2 regions of the Desulfitobacterium chlororespirans DSM 11544 genome follow, and region 1 is predicted to be linked to the other one. Evidence: a T-box and tRNA genes for the amino acid it is inferred to sense, from the RefSeq annotation. Region 1 holds a T-box; the other holds one or more tRNA genes.
What was found. The T-box of region 1 lies ahead of trpS (tryptophan--tRNA ligase). A T-box ahead of a tRNA ligase gene usually reads a tRNA of that ligase, here a tRNA-Trp.
Positions count from the first base shown of each region.

Region 1 (7,372 bases):
CACCTGATGAGTATGGAAGACGCATTAATGGCCTTATATGAAGAACCGGAAGCCATGCACGAACTGATCGACTACCTGACCGAATTCGAATTGGCTTATGCCAAAATCGTCATCGAAAAAATTCATCCGGATGCTCTTTTCCATCATGACGATTGGGGCAGCCAGATCAATTCTTTCCTTTCTCCGGAAATGTTCAAAAAGTTTTTTCTCCCCGCCTATAAAAAAATCTATGGCTATTATAAAGCCAATGGCGTGGAGTTGATCGTCCATCACAGCGATTCCTATGCCGCTAATCTGGTTCCCTTTATGATCGAAATGGGAGTTGATATCTGGCAAGGCGTCATGACCACCAACAACACCCCTGAACTGATCGAGAAATATGGGGGGAAGATTACCTTCATGGGAGATATAGACAGCGGGTATCTTGATCTTCCGGACTGGAAGCCTGAACGATGTGCAGAGGCAGTGGAGAGAGCTTGCCGGAGATGCGGCAAGAACTATTTTATTCCCTGTCTGACCATGGGTGGGCCGGAAAGCATTTATCCCGGCGTCTATGCCCAGGTCAATCAGGAAATTGACAGAATGAGCCGGGAAATGTTCTCGTCCCGCTGAACAAGAAATGCTATAAAAAATCGCCTCATGCCGTGAGCAGGAGGCGATTTTTACTATTTCAGGGTAAGGTTTGTACTGTCTTGAAAATAGCTGAATAGAGCGTTGAAAATCAGAAACAACAGGTGAAACAACCTGTTGACGCATAGAGCATCAAGTGTTATTATTAAATAAGTACAGTAAATACGATATAATCGGTCGCGGTAAGGTAGTGATTTACAATTGAGAGTTATAATTAAGAACGCATCAGGCGTTCCGATTTACGAGCAAATTAAGGAGCAGATTAAAGAGGCGATTCTAAGCGGAGAGCTTCACGCTGATGATACGCTGCCTTCGATACGCCAGCTTGCCGCCGATTTAAAAGTGAGCGTCGTCACCACGACAAGGGCATACTCCGAGCTCGAGCAGGAGGGTTATATATACAACCTCCAAGGTAAAGGCTGCTTTGTATCGTCGGTAGAGAGCGAACTGGTAAGAGAGCAAATGCTCCGTAAAATTGAGAGTGGGTTCAGTATGGCGATTGGAGCGGCGAAAATCGCCAAAATCTCCCGTGAAGAACTGCATAAACTGCTTGAATTTACGATGGAGGGGAATCACTATGCATAACGCTTTGGAGGTCAGAAACCTTTGTAAAATTTATAATGACTTCTCGCTGGATTCCATTTCGTTTACCTTGCCCCCTGGATACATTATGGGGTTTGTCGGACAGAACGGCGCGGGGAAAACAACGACAATACGGCTTATCCTGAATATGGCGAACCGAACAGGCGGCGAGGTCAAAATCTTCGGTTCTGACAACATAGAGGACGAGCTGGCAGTTAAACAGAAACTGGCGGCTGTTTTTGACGAAATCTTTTTTGTGGACGTGTGGCGTGTCTGCGAGGTTGAAAAAGTTGTAAAGGGGTTTTTTGGCGAATGGGACAGCGGGCAGTTTGCCGCTTATCTGAAAAAGTTCAAACTGCCTTCCTCTAAAAAAGTCAAGGATTTGTCACGCGGTATGAAATTGAAACTGATGCTCGCTGTGGCTATGTCGCATAATGCCAAACTGCTCATATTAGACGAACCGACAAGCGGACTTGACCCGGTGGCCCGCAACGAGCTGCTCGATATCTTGCGCGAATACATCTCCGATGGGGAAAAAAGCGTGTTTTTCTCGACGCACATCACGGCGGATTTAGAGAAAATTGCGGATTACATCACGCTGATTGACAATGGCAAGATGTTTTTTACGGGTGCCAAGGACGATCTGGAGGCGTATTTCCTTATTGTAAGAGGCGGTGCCGACGATCTGACGGACTCCCTGAAATCACAGCTCATCGGACTGTTGTCAAACACTACCGGTTTCAGCGGACTGCTTTTGTCTTCAAAGTCGGAGCTGTTGTCAGAGCGGCTCGTGACGGAAGTGCCGACGATTGATGAAATCCTTGTGCGTATCGGCAAAGGGGGAATGCGCAATGAATAGAGTATACAATGCCGTGAAGCTTGACTTGTACACCGTGAAAGCTTCCCTGCCTGTCTTTGCCATTGAGATCATCGCCGTTATTTTCATTGGTGCGGCGACAAAGCAGCCGTCAGTTATTACAGCAATCGCAATGATGTTTGCTACAGCGTTAGGAAGCACGATATTTCAGATCAATGAGAAAAACAACCTTGATAAGCTCTATGGCATATTGCCCCTCAAAAAGTTGGAGCGAGTGCTGGCGCGTTATCTATATGCTTTGATTTTGGGAATATGCTGTGCAGCCATTATGGCGGTTGTGGCCCTGATTCTATATCGCGCTTTGAATATTACCCTGGAAACATTGCCGTTCCTTGCTGTTTTGGGATTTTCTTTTGCGTACTATTGCTTTGCGGTGGGCATATCCTACCCAATCTTCACCCGATTCTCTTTTTCCAAAACCTATATATTTACGATCGCTCCGATTTTCCTGCTGTTCTTTCTGCTGATGTTTCTCTTCAAACAGCCGGGTTTTCTGACTGGTATGAGCAAAGCACTCCAATTCTTCTCTGCTCATCAATATCTGATAATATTATGCTGCGTTAGCGTGGGGCTTGTTTTCTTGGCTGTTTCGCTCCCGATAGCCTACTTGCTGAGCAGGAAAAAGGAATTATAGTAACTTGTAGCAAGTACACCACCTCAGCAGAACACTCATATTCGTTGGATTTAATTATTTGCCGGTTTACGCCAGACAAATAATTAAACAGAGCAAAAAGACAGGGAATGATGAATAATTTGGAGGTAATTTTATGAGGAGTGCTCTAGAAAATAGAATTTCCCGGAGAAAATTTGCCAAAGAGCTGATTACAGATCAGGAAAAAGCAAAAATCATTGCGCTTGTTAACGAATTAAATGAAGCATCCGGCTTAGCAATGACATTCTTGGCGGATGGAAGCCATGCCTTTCAGAAATTAAGCAAGAGCTATGGTTTATTTACGAATGTACGTTCACTTATAGTGATGAAAGGGAAAAAAGAACTCCAAGATTTTAGGCTATTATGGAGAAGAGTTAGTTCTTGCTATCACTGATTTAGGTTTGGGAACCTGCTGGGTCGGAGGCACCTTCGATAAGGGCGGACTTATGGTTAATGACAGTGAGGAATTGGTTTGTGTTGTTTTAGTAGGGAGAGTGGCCGCTCCCTCTCTAACGGAAAAAATGATGCGGTCAGCTACACATCGAAAAGTAAAGGCCATGGCAGAAAGAATCATCAGCGATCAACCTCTGCCTCAATGGGTAGAAAACGGAATGCAAGCCGTATTGCTTGCCCCAAGTGCTAAAAACAGCCAAAAGGCAATGTTTAAGTATGAGAACAACAGCTTAAGCGCTGGAATTGCCGATGACTATGCAATGGATCTCGTTGATTTAGGGATTGCCAAGAAGCATTTCGAGATAGGAGCAGGCGGAAAATTTGAATTTGGCAACGGTGGTGTTTTCCATTTAAGTTAGTATAATGAAGATAGATTCAAAGAAGAAAGATTCAATTAATTTACAGGATAAAATCAAAAATAATGGGGTGGAGGAACGCTATGAAGCTGTTAATCCATGATCTTGATCAGGAAGAGCTGGGGAAAATCAGGCCCGGGCTGGGCGGAGATACCAAAATCGTCACCAATAACGGCAAAATCCGGCACTGTATCGGCTGCTTTGGCTGCTGGGTCAAAACGCCGGGGGCCTGCGTGATCCGGGACGAGTATGGTGACATGGGAGCGGATTTGGGGCACAGCAGTGAACTGATCATTGTCAGCCAATGCTTCTACGGCGGATACAGCCCTTTTGTCAAAAATGTGCTGGATCGGAGCATCTCCTATATTCATCCCTATTTTGTGATTAGAAACGGGGAAATGCACCACAGGCCCCGCTATGAACAGTCCCTGGATTTCAGCGTTTGGTTTTATGGTGAGATCACGGAAAAAGAGCGACAGACTGCGGAGAAATTAGTCCGGGCCAATGCAATCAATCTGAACTGTCAAAGAGTCAAGGTTTCTTTTATCCGGGAATTGGCCGAACTGGAGGGACAGCTGAAATGAAAATAGCCTTGATCAACGGGAGTCCCAAGGCCAAAAACAGTGCTTCAGAAGCTGCACTACAGGCACTGCGGACTTTTGTGAGGGACAGTGAGATTACAGAATATGATTTCCGCAAGCCGCAGCTGAGCCTTGAACACATGGAGCAGCTGGAAGAGCAGGATGTTTGGGTTTTGGCTTTTCCTCTATACGTGGACGGAATCCCTTCTCATCTGCTCAGTTGTTTGGCTCAGCTGGAGAATCACTTTAAAGCCCGACCGACGCCAAAGGTCACGGTCTATTGTCTGGTAAACTGCGGTTTTTATGAGGGAGAGCAATGCGGTCTGGCTCTGGAAATGGTGGAAAACTGGTGTGAAAAATCAGGCCGGCAATGGGGGCAGGGCCTGGGGATCGGAGCAGGAGGAATGCTTCCGGCGATAAAGAATGTCCTGGCAGGGAGCGGACCGAAGAAGAATCTGGGCAAGGCTTTGCAAACCCTGGCCGCGAACATTGCCCACCGTACCGGTGGGGATAATATCTTTATTACAGCCAACTTTCCCAGGTTTGCCTATAAATTCGCGGCGGAAGCGGGCTGGCGGAAGATGGTTAAGGCCAATGGGCTGAAGACGGAGGATTTGTTTCGGCAGAAGTAGGGTATGTTCAGGTTTTAGAAGTGAAGATGGATAAGTGCTTTGGCAGAGTTGAAATTCGACACTGGTGACGAATTTGAATTTGAGCTAAAGAGCTTGGGCACGATGCAAAACTTGATTTAAGGGTATAAAGCTGATAAACTATCTTTTAACAATAAATAGCGATGAAAAGCAATGACAGAGAAGAGTAACTATTTAGGAAGCGTCAGAGAGCTGATGGTTGGTGAGAATCAGTGTGGAATAAATAGTGAATGGCCTCTTGAGCAGCAACCCGAACTATCAGTAGGAGTTGACGTGATAATCCACACGTTACAAAGGTGCCGTATGATTCAGTACGGAAAGAGTGTTTAATATGTGGTAATATATTAAACAAATATGGGTGGTACCACGGTCCAATCGTCCCTTGAGGATGATTGGATTTTTTATTTTAGTTAATTAATTATTTAAGGAGTGACAGTTATGGCAGTAATTTTCTCAGGTGTGCAGCCTAGTGGAACAATCACTTTAGGGAATTTTCTTGGCGCAATGAAAAACTTTACCAACTATCAAAATGAGCATGAGTGCTACTTCTGTATTGTCAATCAACATGCAATCACTGTCCCCCAAGACCCTAAGCAGCTCTGGGCCAACATCAGGAATTTAGCCGCATTGTATCTGGCAATCGGCTTGGACCCTGATAAGGTAACTCTATTTATTCAATCCGAAGTAGCTGAACATGCCAAACTAGGATGGATCATGACTACCTTGGCCACTATTGGCGAACTTGAACGGATGACTCAATATAAAGATAAAGCGCAGCGGCACGGCAGTGGTGACTCCATCCCCGCCGGCCTGCTTACCTATCCGCCCTTAATGGCTGCGGATATCCTGCTCTACCAAACGGATTATGTGCCGGTTGGGGACGATCAGAGGCAACACATTGAAATAACCAGAGATTTAGCCCAGCGTTTTAACAGCCGTTATGGGGAAACCTTTAAGCTCCCCGCTATTCATACCCGGGAAGTGGGCGCAAGAATTATGTCTCTCCAGGAACCAAAGAAAAAGATGAGTAAATCTGACACCAATTCTCTGGCGACGCCTTATTTGCTTGACGAACCGGAAACAATCCTCAAAAAGATTAAACGAGCTCAAACTGATTCGGAAAACAAAATCTATTACGATAGAGAGAATAAGGCCGGCATATCCAATCTGATGGCCATCTATTCTTTAATTAAAGATAAGTCCACAGATGAAATCGAACAATTATATGAGGGCAAGGGCTACGGTCAATTCAAAAATGATCTTGCCGAAGCCATCATCGAAACCACGCGTCCCATTCAGGAAAGGTATCATGAATTTGTTCATAGTGACTACCTTGATCAAATATTAACTGCCGGTGCAGCTAAAGCTGCCCAAAAAGCAGCAGCAACGCTGAAGAAAGTCGAATATCTGATGGGTTTATCGAGAAATTGCTGAGTTGGTATAAAGGGCTATGTTTTCCAAGGTTGAAAACATAGCCCTTACTAGTCTCACTATCCATTGGCCGTCGGCATATTCTGCATTAGACGAATTAAGGAAAGGCGGGCAGATGGAGTGAATGATTTAGTGACCGAACGGACGCCGCCGGTGATCGCGGCTGAAATCAATATGATTACCCACCAGACCAAAAAAATCCTGCTGGCCAGTGCCGTGGAAATCGGCTGCCGGCTGAAAGAAGCGAAGAGCCTGGTCAAGCACGGAGAATGGGGTAAGTGGCTGGAAGAGTCGGTGAGCTATTCCCGTCGAACTGCTGACAGGCTGATCCAGCTTTACGAAGAATACGGACCAAGCGCCTCTGAAGGAGAGAGCAGTTCAAATTGGTCACTGGTGACCAATTTGACATACACCCAGGCCGTCCTCCTGCTGGGTTTGCCCGCAGAGGAGCGGGAGGAATTTCTGGCCCAAAACGATGTAGCCGATATGACGAAACAGGAGCTGCAGCAGGCTCTGAAAGACAGGGACCAGGCCAAGCAGGAGAAGGAGCAGGCCCTTCAGGAAAATGAAGTCCTCAAACAAGGACTGGAGCTGATCGACAGCACCCTCTCTGAATTTAAAAAGGAACAGGCCAAAGCCTTGGTCCAGCCTGATCCTTCGGAAAATGTCACGGGGGAAGCTGCCGCTGCCGGTGCCGGCTCCTCAGGCAGCAATGCTTCTCCGGCAAACAATACTTCCTTACCGACTCACAACCTGCAAACGGAAGTTGACCCCAACGCTGCCGCTAAATATGTGGAGCGCTGTAACACCTGCTGTAAGACCATCAGCACCACCTTCTTCGAGCTGACGACAGCTCTGACCAATCTGACCCATCTTGATGTGAAGCTGAAGGAAGAAAAAAGAAAAGAGGCCCAGAAGCTGCTTGAGACCATAGCTGAGACGATTAAGGAGTGGCCGCCCGCTAAAAAGCCTCTTAAAATTATTCATTGATGGCGGAACCTTTCGCTCCTCACGGCGCACGGCACTCAGCCAAAACCTGCTCCGCAATATCCAGAAAGCCCGGTGCTACTTTTTGAGCAAATACAAAAAAGAGGATATGCCTGAGGAAGACTGGAAGCAAATGGTGTCGCTGGCCGGTGACGCAGAAGGCACAGCCGAAC
Region 1 is NZ_FRDN01000008.1:3,142-10,513, forward strand. Features, by position in the region: gene BUA14_RS12695 (uroporphyrinogen decarboxylase family protein) at 1-612, shown strand, start outside; gene BUA14_RS12700 (GntR family transcriptional regulator) at 832-1,215, shown strand; gene BUA14_RS12705 (ABC transporter ATP-binding protein) at 1,208-2,071, shown strand; gene BUA14_RS12710 (ABC-2 transporter permease) at 2,064-2,723, shown strand; partial or broken gene BUA14_RS28880 (nitroreductase family protein) at 2,857-3,553, shown strand; gene BUA14_RS12720 (flavodoxin family protein) at 3,634-4,134, shown strand; gene BUA14_RS12725 (NADPH-dependent FMN reductase family protein) at 4,131-4,763, shown strand; T-box leader at 4,926-5,167, shown strand; gene trpS (tryptophan--tRNA ligase) at 5,220-6,215, shown strand; gene BUA14_RS12735 (DUF3102 domain-containing protein) at 6,333-7,202, shown strand; gene BUA14_RS12740 (hypothetical protein) at 7,285-7,372, shown strand, end outside.

Region 2 (7,372 bases), on a different contig from region 1:
GTGCCGTATCGAATACATATAATTTTTTACATATTTCCTCTTGCATCCCGGGATTGATAAGTTAATCAGCTCATAATGAAGTCTCCGTTTTTCTTCGCTCGCTCCTCACTGTCCGAAAAAAGACTTAACTTAATCTCTGTCACGCGTCCTGCCGCATTGCTGTCGATATCATACGCACTATTTTCCTTGCCAACTAAGTCAACTGAAATACTCCATGTCTCTCCATTGTCAGAATACATAATATGTGTGTCAGACGAGGCTTTTAATGGAACAAAGGGTTGGTATTCTTTTTCGCTAATTGCTTTATTAAAACTATCAATAAAATCACTTGGATATAGTAGGAAATATTCTTTGAATTTTGTTCTGGACGTGTCATAACTATTGATAATTTCAATTGAAACGCTGCTACTATCACTTTTGCTTGGTGATTTTGCATCTGCTGAACATCCGAGAAACAGCGTCATACACATGAGCAATACTAAGGTTAAGGTTTTTTTCATCCCACACTCTCCCTATTGTATAATTTTACCTATATCGTATCATATCATGCTGTGCAAAAAGAGTCTATTGCGTAATAAATGTACTCTCTCTTCGTACATATTTCTTAGATCAAACCAAGCCCGAAGATCATTCTCCGGGCTTGGTAAAGAATTTAATTAGTTTACTATCCTATAGAAAGCTGTGCTACTTGGGCATTCCATTCCACTTAAATGTGAGAAAAGCCCAAAGGAATATACTTTATATAATTTTCCCGGAGTGAACCATTCTGCTGGTACCAAGGCAATTTGAGTGTTTGGCCCATACATTGTTCCCTCACCTGTTATGGGTACCCATGACGAAACATTAAGGCCACCGACCTGATTACCGGCACTATAGTCTTACCGCGTCTATTGGATTGCTTGGAGTACTGTTATACGCATCACCATGCATGCTTTGGTAGATAATTGTACAATACTCATGGTTTGGGCCTGGATACACCTCTGCGAAGGCATTACTTGTACACACCAGCGAAAAGGCAAGTGCCAACATCAACGTGAAGACGATTGGTAACTTTTTGATTTTAGAGATTTTCATAATTCCACCCCTTCTATTTTGTTGGAGGTGCGCACCCTTAGTTCCAGCTTATGCTCGTCTCAAGATTGTGTTACCAAAATTTCACTATTTATAATATCGGGGGGGGGGAGAGCAGCTCGGGGCCTTAGCCGCTTCCGCCGGGGCATCCAGCACAGCATAAACCATTTCTCTCAAGTTACTCAGAACCGGCACCTGCTCCCTAACATAATTCCCTTCCCTCACGTTTCTTGCCCAGATTTGGACCAATGCGGTACATAAAAAATACGCCCTGTGGCGTTGGCTAAGTATAAAATGTATCAAATCTTATAATAATAGTGTCAAGATCGACTCAAAGGAGGATTTAAAATGAACTGGTTATCTCGGGTGGCCTTAGTGCTTGTCATCATTGGAGCCGTAAATTGGCTGTTGGTAAGTTTATTTCAATGGGATCTTGTGACTGCCGCTTTTGGCGGAGAAACCCTTAGAGCCTCATCTGGATTAAGCAGAGTAATCTACGGATTAGTAGGAGTTGCAGGCCTCTACTCTATCACTTTTCTTTTTAATGATTCTGGGATTAAATCTAAATAACCCTTTAGCTCTTATCTCATATGTTGAACCTCCATTTACAAAGATGCCTGTTTGGGTGTCTTTGTTTTTTTATTACGCATTAAGGGTCCTATTGCACAATAACTTGCCCATCCATCAACCCTTTAAGCTGAGTAGCAATCGTAAGGTCCGGCTATCGGCAAGTACTATATTCCTATTGCGTCAACTAAAGGGTGAGCAAGAAAGCAACGCGGATGAGCGGGGAACGAAGTGGATAGACAGCGGGGCAGTATTCACGGCCTGGAACGGGAAACAGGTCAATGCGGTATGGGCCTCCTGCTGGTGGAGGGGATGGATCAGAAAAACCAGCCTCCCCATTAAGAATTTCACAGCCTCAAGCACACCTGTATCAGCCTGTTGATAGCAGCCGGTGCAAATCCTTTGGAGGTGGCTAGAATGGTCGGCCATTCCAATGCCGAAATGCTTTAGAGAGTCTATGGCCATGCTGTCGAAAAAGAGCTTTTTGCCGGCGCCGAAATAATGGAGTCTATTATGAACAAAAAAACGGAGCCACAACAGCTCCGTCATAAAAAATCGTAAACTCCCCAAATCCTCCCCAAAGATTTCCTCTAAAAACAAAAAATCCCTGCAAACCTTGCAGGGAGCGGATTTCATGTTGGCAGGGGATGCAGGAGTTGAACCCACACTAACGGTTTTGGAGACCGCTGTTCTACCATTAAACTAATCCCCTAAATCACTTTATCAACCAGCGACAAATGAAATTATACTTGAAGGCAGGAAAAGTGTCAAGCTTAAGTTCTTAAAATATTTATAAGGAATTGAAACTGCGGACTACTTAAAAAGCTCTCACCGACTCGGTTGAGAGCTTTTTGGCGGCCCCTTATGCCCTTTATGGCCAGTATAAATCTTTGAACCCTTCCATATCTTCACGAATAGCGTCGCCGCCATGATGCTGCTTTGGAGCGGGTTCCGGCTTTTTCTTAGGGTCCCTGCCCTTTGTGCCGAATAATGCCATGGAAAATCCCTCCTTTAGGTATAGGATGAGCAGATTTCCCATAAAGCATACCTTTTTACCCTGGGTTAAACATGATCCTCAAGGGTTTTCAGTTTATTATAGAGGGTGGCTAAGGAGATATTGAGGACACCCGCTGCCCGCTTTTTCCCTTCCACGGAATTGCCATAGCGGTCTAATGCCAAACGAATCATCTTTTTTTCTAATTCATCAAGAGCCATCGGCTCACGATAATGAATCTCTTCCGTCTTATTTACAATCTCTACCAAACTGGCAAAATCCTTAATATTGAGCATGTCTCCCTCCACGGAATCCATCGCCATCTCGATGACATTTCTCAGCTCACGGATGTTTCCCGGCCAGTGGTAATCCAATAAAAGTTGCTCCGCCTGAGTCGTTATGCCAATCACATGTTTGCTCAGCTTCCGATTGGCCTTATAAATAAAGCTCTGGGCGTAAGTCAAGGCATCTTCTTTATGCATTCTTAAAGGGGGTATTTGGATTTCAATACCACTGAGCAGGTGATATAAATCCGCTGAGAACTGCCCTTTCTCCGCCATAGTTTTTAAATTGCGGTTGGTTGCTGTGATAATCCGAATATCCAGTTCAATCACCTGGGTTCCATCAACGGGTTGGAACTTCTTTTCCAGAAGGATATGAAGCAATTTATCCTGTAAATAATCATTAAGCAGCCCTATTTCATCAAGGAACAGGGTTCCCCCACTGGCACATTCCAGTTTGCCCAGCTTACGCTCAGAAGCCCTGTCCTGGCTTTTCTTCTCGTAACCCAGCAACTCAACTTCAAGAAGGCTTTCCGGTATATTGGCACAATCCACTTTCAAAAAAGGTTTATGGCTGCGCGTGCTGCCACTATGAATAGCATGAGCAAACAGCTCTTTTCCGGAACCGCTTTCACCCATGATCATAATGGGCGAATGGGTTTCAGCCGAGCGCCGTGCCTTATTCCGAATAAAAGCAAAATCCGGGTGACTCCCCAAAACATCATCAAAAGTATAAGAACTGGATGCCATCTGATCCACCCGGGTTGTAAGAGCTTGAATCATCTGTTTCGCTGCCTCGATTTCTTCGCCCAGCCTGGAGGTCTCCGTCAGTTGCTGAAACACCACCAGGGCCGCTTCGATATTACCTTCGATGACAATGGGGTAAGCATTGGCAATGATTTCGATGTCACACTCTTCCATCGTGGAACGATGTGCATAGATTGGTTCATGGGTCCTCAGTACTCTTGCCAGTGCCCCCTCCGGTGAGAGTTCGAAGATGTTCTTACCGATTCGTTCATAAGGAGATATGCCTGTTAAACGACTGAAATACGGGTTGACATATTGAATGGTTCCGTCTTTGCCTGCGACCTCAATGGCTTCTTGAATCGAATTGTAGAGCACTTTAAGTTCTTCTTCTATGCGCCTACTATCCCTTATCTCCACCCTTTTTGGCTGTTGTCCCACAGTTGAGCCCTCCACTCTTTTTCCCTCAATTTTATATAATATATATTTATATAATTCATACAATAATTTGAATATTCAACGCATTTTGTAAATACCCTTCTTAAAATTAGGAATTTTTTATTAATCTTTAGTTTTAATTAACAAAAAAAAGAAAACAGCCAGGTAACTACCTGACTGTTGATTAAGCGCTATATAACCCTAATTAGCTTCCCTGGGCCGCTTTAAGCTCATTGATAATTCCTTCACTGATTTTAGAAGGTACTTCATCGTATTTTAAGAATCGGATATCGAAGCTGCCTCGCCCTTGGGTCATGGATTTTAAATCAATGGCATAGCGCATCATTTCCGATTGCGGCACATGAGCTTTAATCACCTGGAATCTACCATCGGCCTCCATTCCCAAGACCTTGCCCCGTTTGCCGTTGATATCACCGATAACATCACCCATGTAGGCTTCCGGCACCCTAATCTCAACCTCAGAAATCGGCTCCAGCAAAGTAGGTTTCGCCATTTCTGCCCCTTTACGGAAGGCCATAATGGAAGCCAGCTTAAAGGCCATTTCGGAAGAATCCACACTATGGTATGAGCCATCGGTCAACGTCACCTTGAATCCAGTGACAGGATATCCGGCCAGCACTCCTTCCGCCATAGCTTCTCGAATTCCCTTTTCTACAGCAGGGAAGTATTGTCTGGGTACAGCACCTCCGAATACTTCCTCGGCAAATTCAAACTCGCCGTCCATGAGAGGCTCCATATTGATCCAGACATGCCCATATTGTCCATGACCGCCGCTTTGCTTTTTGTGTTTTCCTTCCACTTTAACCGGCTTTTTAATGGTTTCCCGATAGGGAACCCGGGGAACTTTCATCTCTACGCCAACGCCAAATTTCCGTTGCAGCTTCTCCATCAGGATTTCAACATGCATTTCACCCATACCGTAGAGAATCAATTCTTTGGTTTCCACATTCTTCTCCACACGCATGGTGGGGTCCTCTTCCGCCAAGCGGGCCAGGGCACTCCCCAGTTTATCTTCATCTCCCTTGCTCTTAGGGGCGATGGCTACAGGCAAACGGGGCACAGGTAAATCGATGCCCTCCAATTGCACAGGATTCTCCTTGGCGCATAGGGTATCACCAGTAGCTGCATCCTGAAGTTTAGCTACAACGGCGATATCTCCCGCCGGGACGACCTGAACCGGGTCTTGGTTTTTTCCCCGCAGAATAAAAGGAGTGCTGATCTTTTCTTCTTTTTCTTTTTGAGCATTATACACCATACTGTCCCCTTGGAGCTTTCCTCCATAGACCCTGATAAAACTCATCTTACCAACATAGGGGTCGGCCAGGGTTTTAAAGATCAGGGCGCTTTTCTCTTCTTTAGTTTGGGGAACCGGGGCGTATTGAACAAAGAAGTCGAGCAAATTTCCAATCCCGACATTTTTGAGAGCTGAACCCGCAAGGACCGGAACGGTTAAATCCTTTTCCAAAGCGCTTTTCAAAGCTTGGCGAAGGTCGTCATCGCTTAAAGTTTCGCCATCCAGATATTTTGTCAATATATCGTCATCAGCCTCGGCTACCGCCTCAGCTAATATTTCTCGATAGTGTTCGACATCAGATAAAAGATCTGACGGAATATCCTTAACTGTATATTTCCCACTGGCATTGTTTTCATAGATATACGCCTTTTGCTCGATAATATCTACGACACCTTGAAACTGATCTTCATGACCTATAGGAAGAGTTAAGGGGGCAAAACGCATATTAGGGAAAGCTTCTGTGAGTTGGTTCAGAACCTTTTCAAAATTAGCATTCTCGCGCTCTAATTTATTAATAAAAATAACGCGGGGCAACTTCTGCTCTTCCATCAAGTCAAGGATAAGCTCAGCTTGTACCTCAAGACCTGATACACCGCACAGAACAACGACCCCGCTCTCTGCCACCCGAAGGGCAGACTTAACCTCACCAAAAAAATCAGAATATCCCGGAGTATCAAGGACATTGATTTTACATCCCTGCCATTCAACAGGAACAAGACTCGTACTGATCGAAACCTTGTGTTTAATCTCTTCTGGCAAAGAATCCGACATAGTGTTTCCCTCAGGCACTTTCCCCATACGGGTAACCGCACCTGAGTTAAAGAGACAAGCTTCTGTCAAAGACGTCTTCCCTGCCCCTCCGTGCCCTACAAGGCAAATGTTGCGTAGATTCATAGTGTCATAGGTCTTCAAGACAAATCAACCTCCTTAAAATGTATTAGAAAAGGTCTAACCTTTGACTAATCGTGGAGTTTCTACAGTCTGAAGATGACTCGCCAATGATGTCTCATATACCCCCAAAACAACAGGTTTACGGTTACGAATCATAACTCTTCCCTTAGCCCACACCTGCTCAATCATCAAGTCATCGGACAAGGCCACCAAATCACCGTCAAAGCCTTCCCGAATCATGCCTTTGTTTTTTAATTGTAGAATACGGGCGGGATTGGAAGTAATGGTTCTCAGAGCGGTATCAAGGGGTATGCCGTACCGGAGCACAGCTTCCCGGATATCGCGCCAAAGAACATGAACGGATCCTATGCCCATGCCGACAAGGATTCCAGCCTCGTTAAACTGAGGAAGGCTGCCATTTCCGTCTGAAGTAACCGTCACACGGTCATTCAGCAATCCCTGCTCGTAAAGGGCTTTTAAAACGAAAGGAACCTGTAAATGCGGTTCAAAATCATCGCAACCTGCTGTTAAATCAATTGTGCCACCTGCTTTGAGAAACTCTACTCCCTGCTCTAAGAGCGTTTCCTTTCGATTGATATGAGTTGGCATGAATTGGCTGATCGGAATTTCAGTTTCCTCAATTATTTTTAGAATTGGGGACAAACCTCTCTTCCCTTCACCCAGGTGAATATGAACAACTCCCGCTTTATCTCCTAGCATCCCCCCTACTCGAGCTTCCGCAGCAAGATGCTCCAGCTCAGATTTTTGAGGTTGGGCGGAACGATGGTCAGAAATGGCGATTTCACCCGCCCCTATCACTTTATCGATTAAGACTAAGTCTTTGCGCAAGGTATCAAAGATCATACGATCGGCTTGATAACCGCCGCTATAGACAAAGCACGTTAATCCTTCTTCTTCCAAGGCATTTGCCTTAACCAAGAGCTCTTCCATGGAACGGGAGATAGAATCCGTTCCCAAGCAACCTACCACAGTGGTTATCCCGGCCCGCGTCAGTTGAGAAAGTTGAACCTCAGGAGTTCTGGAGCTGGGCCCCGCTTCTCCTCCTCCTCC
Region 2 is NZ_FRDN01000012.1:210,720-218,091, reverse strand. Features, by position in the region: gene BUA14_RS19335 (hypothetical protein) at 66-500, opposite strand; gene BUA14_RS19325 (DUF378 domain-containing protein) at 1,420-1,641, shown strand; tRNA gene BUA14_RS19315 (tRNA-Trp) at 2,277-2,350, opposite strand; gene BUA14_RS28790 (hypothetical protein) at 2,510-2,635, opposite strand; gene BUA14_RS19310 (sigma-54 interaction domain-containing protein) at 2,701-4,098, opposite strand; gene fusA (elongation factor G) at 4,301-6,322, opposite strand; gene iadA (beta-aspartyl-peptidase) at 6,359-7,372, opposite strand, start outside.
Region 2: it encodes a tRNA-Trp, which carries the amino acid that the T-box ahead of trpS (tryptophan--tRNA ligase) is inferred to sense. The anticodon was not compared.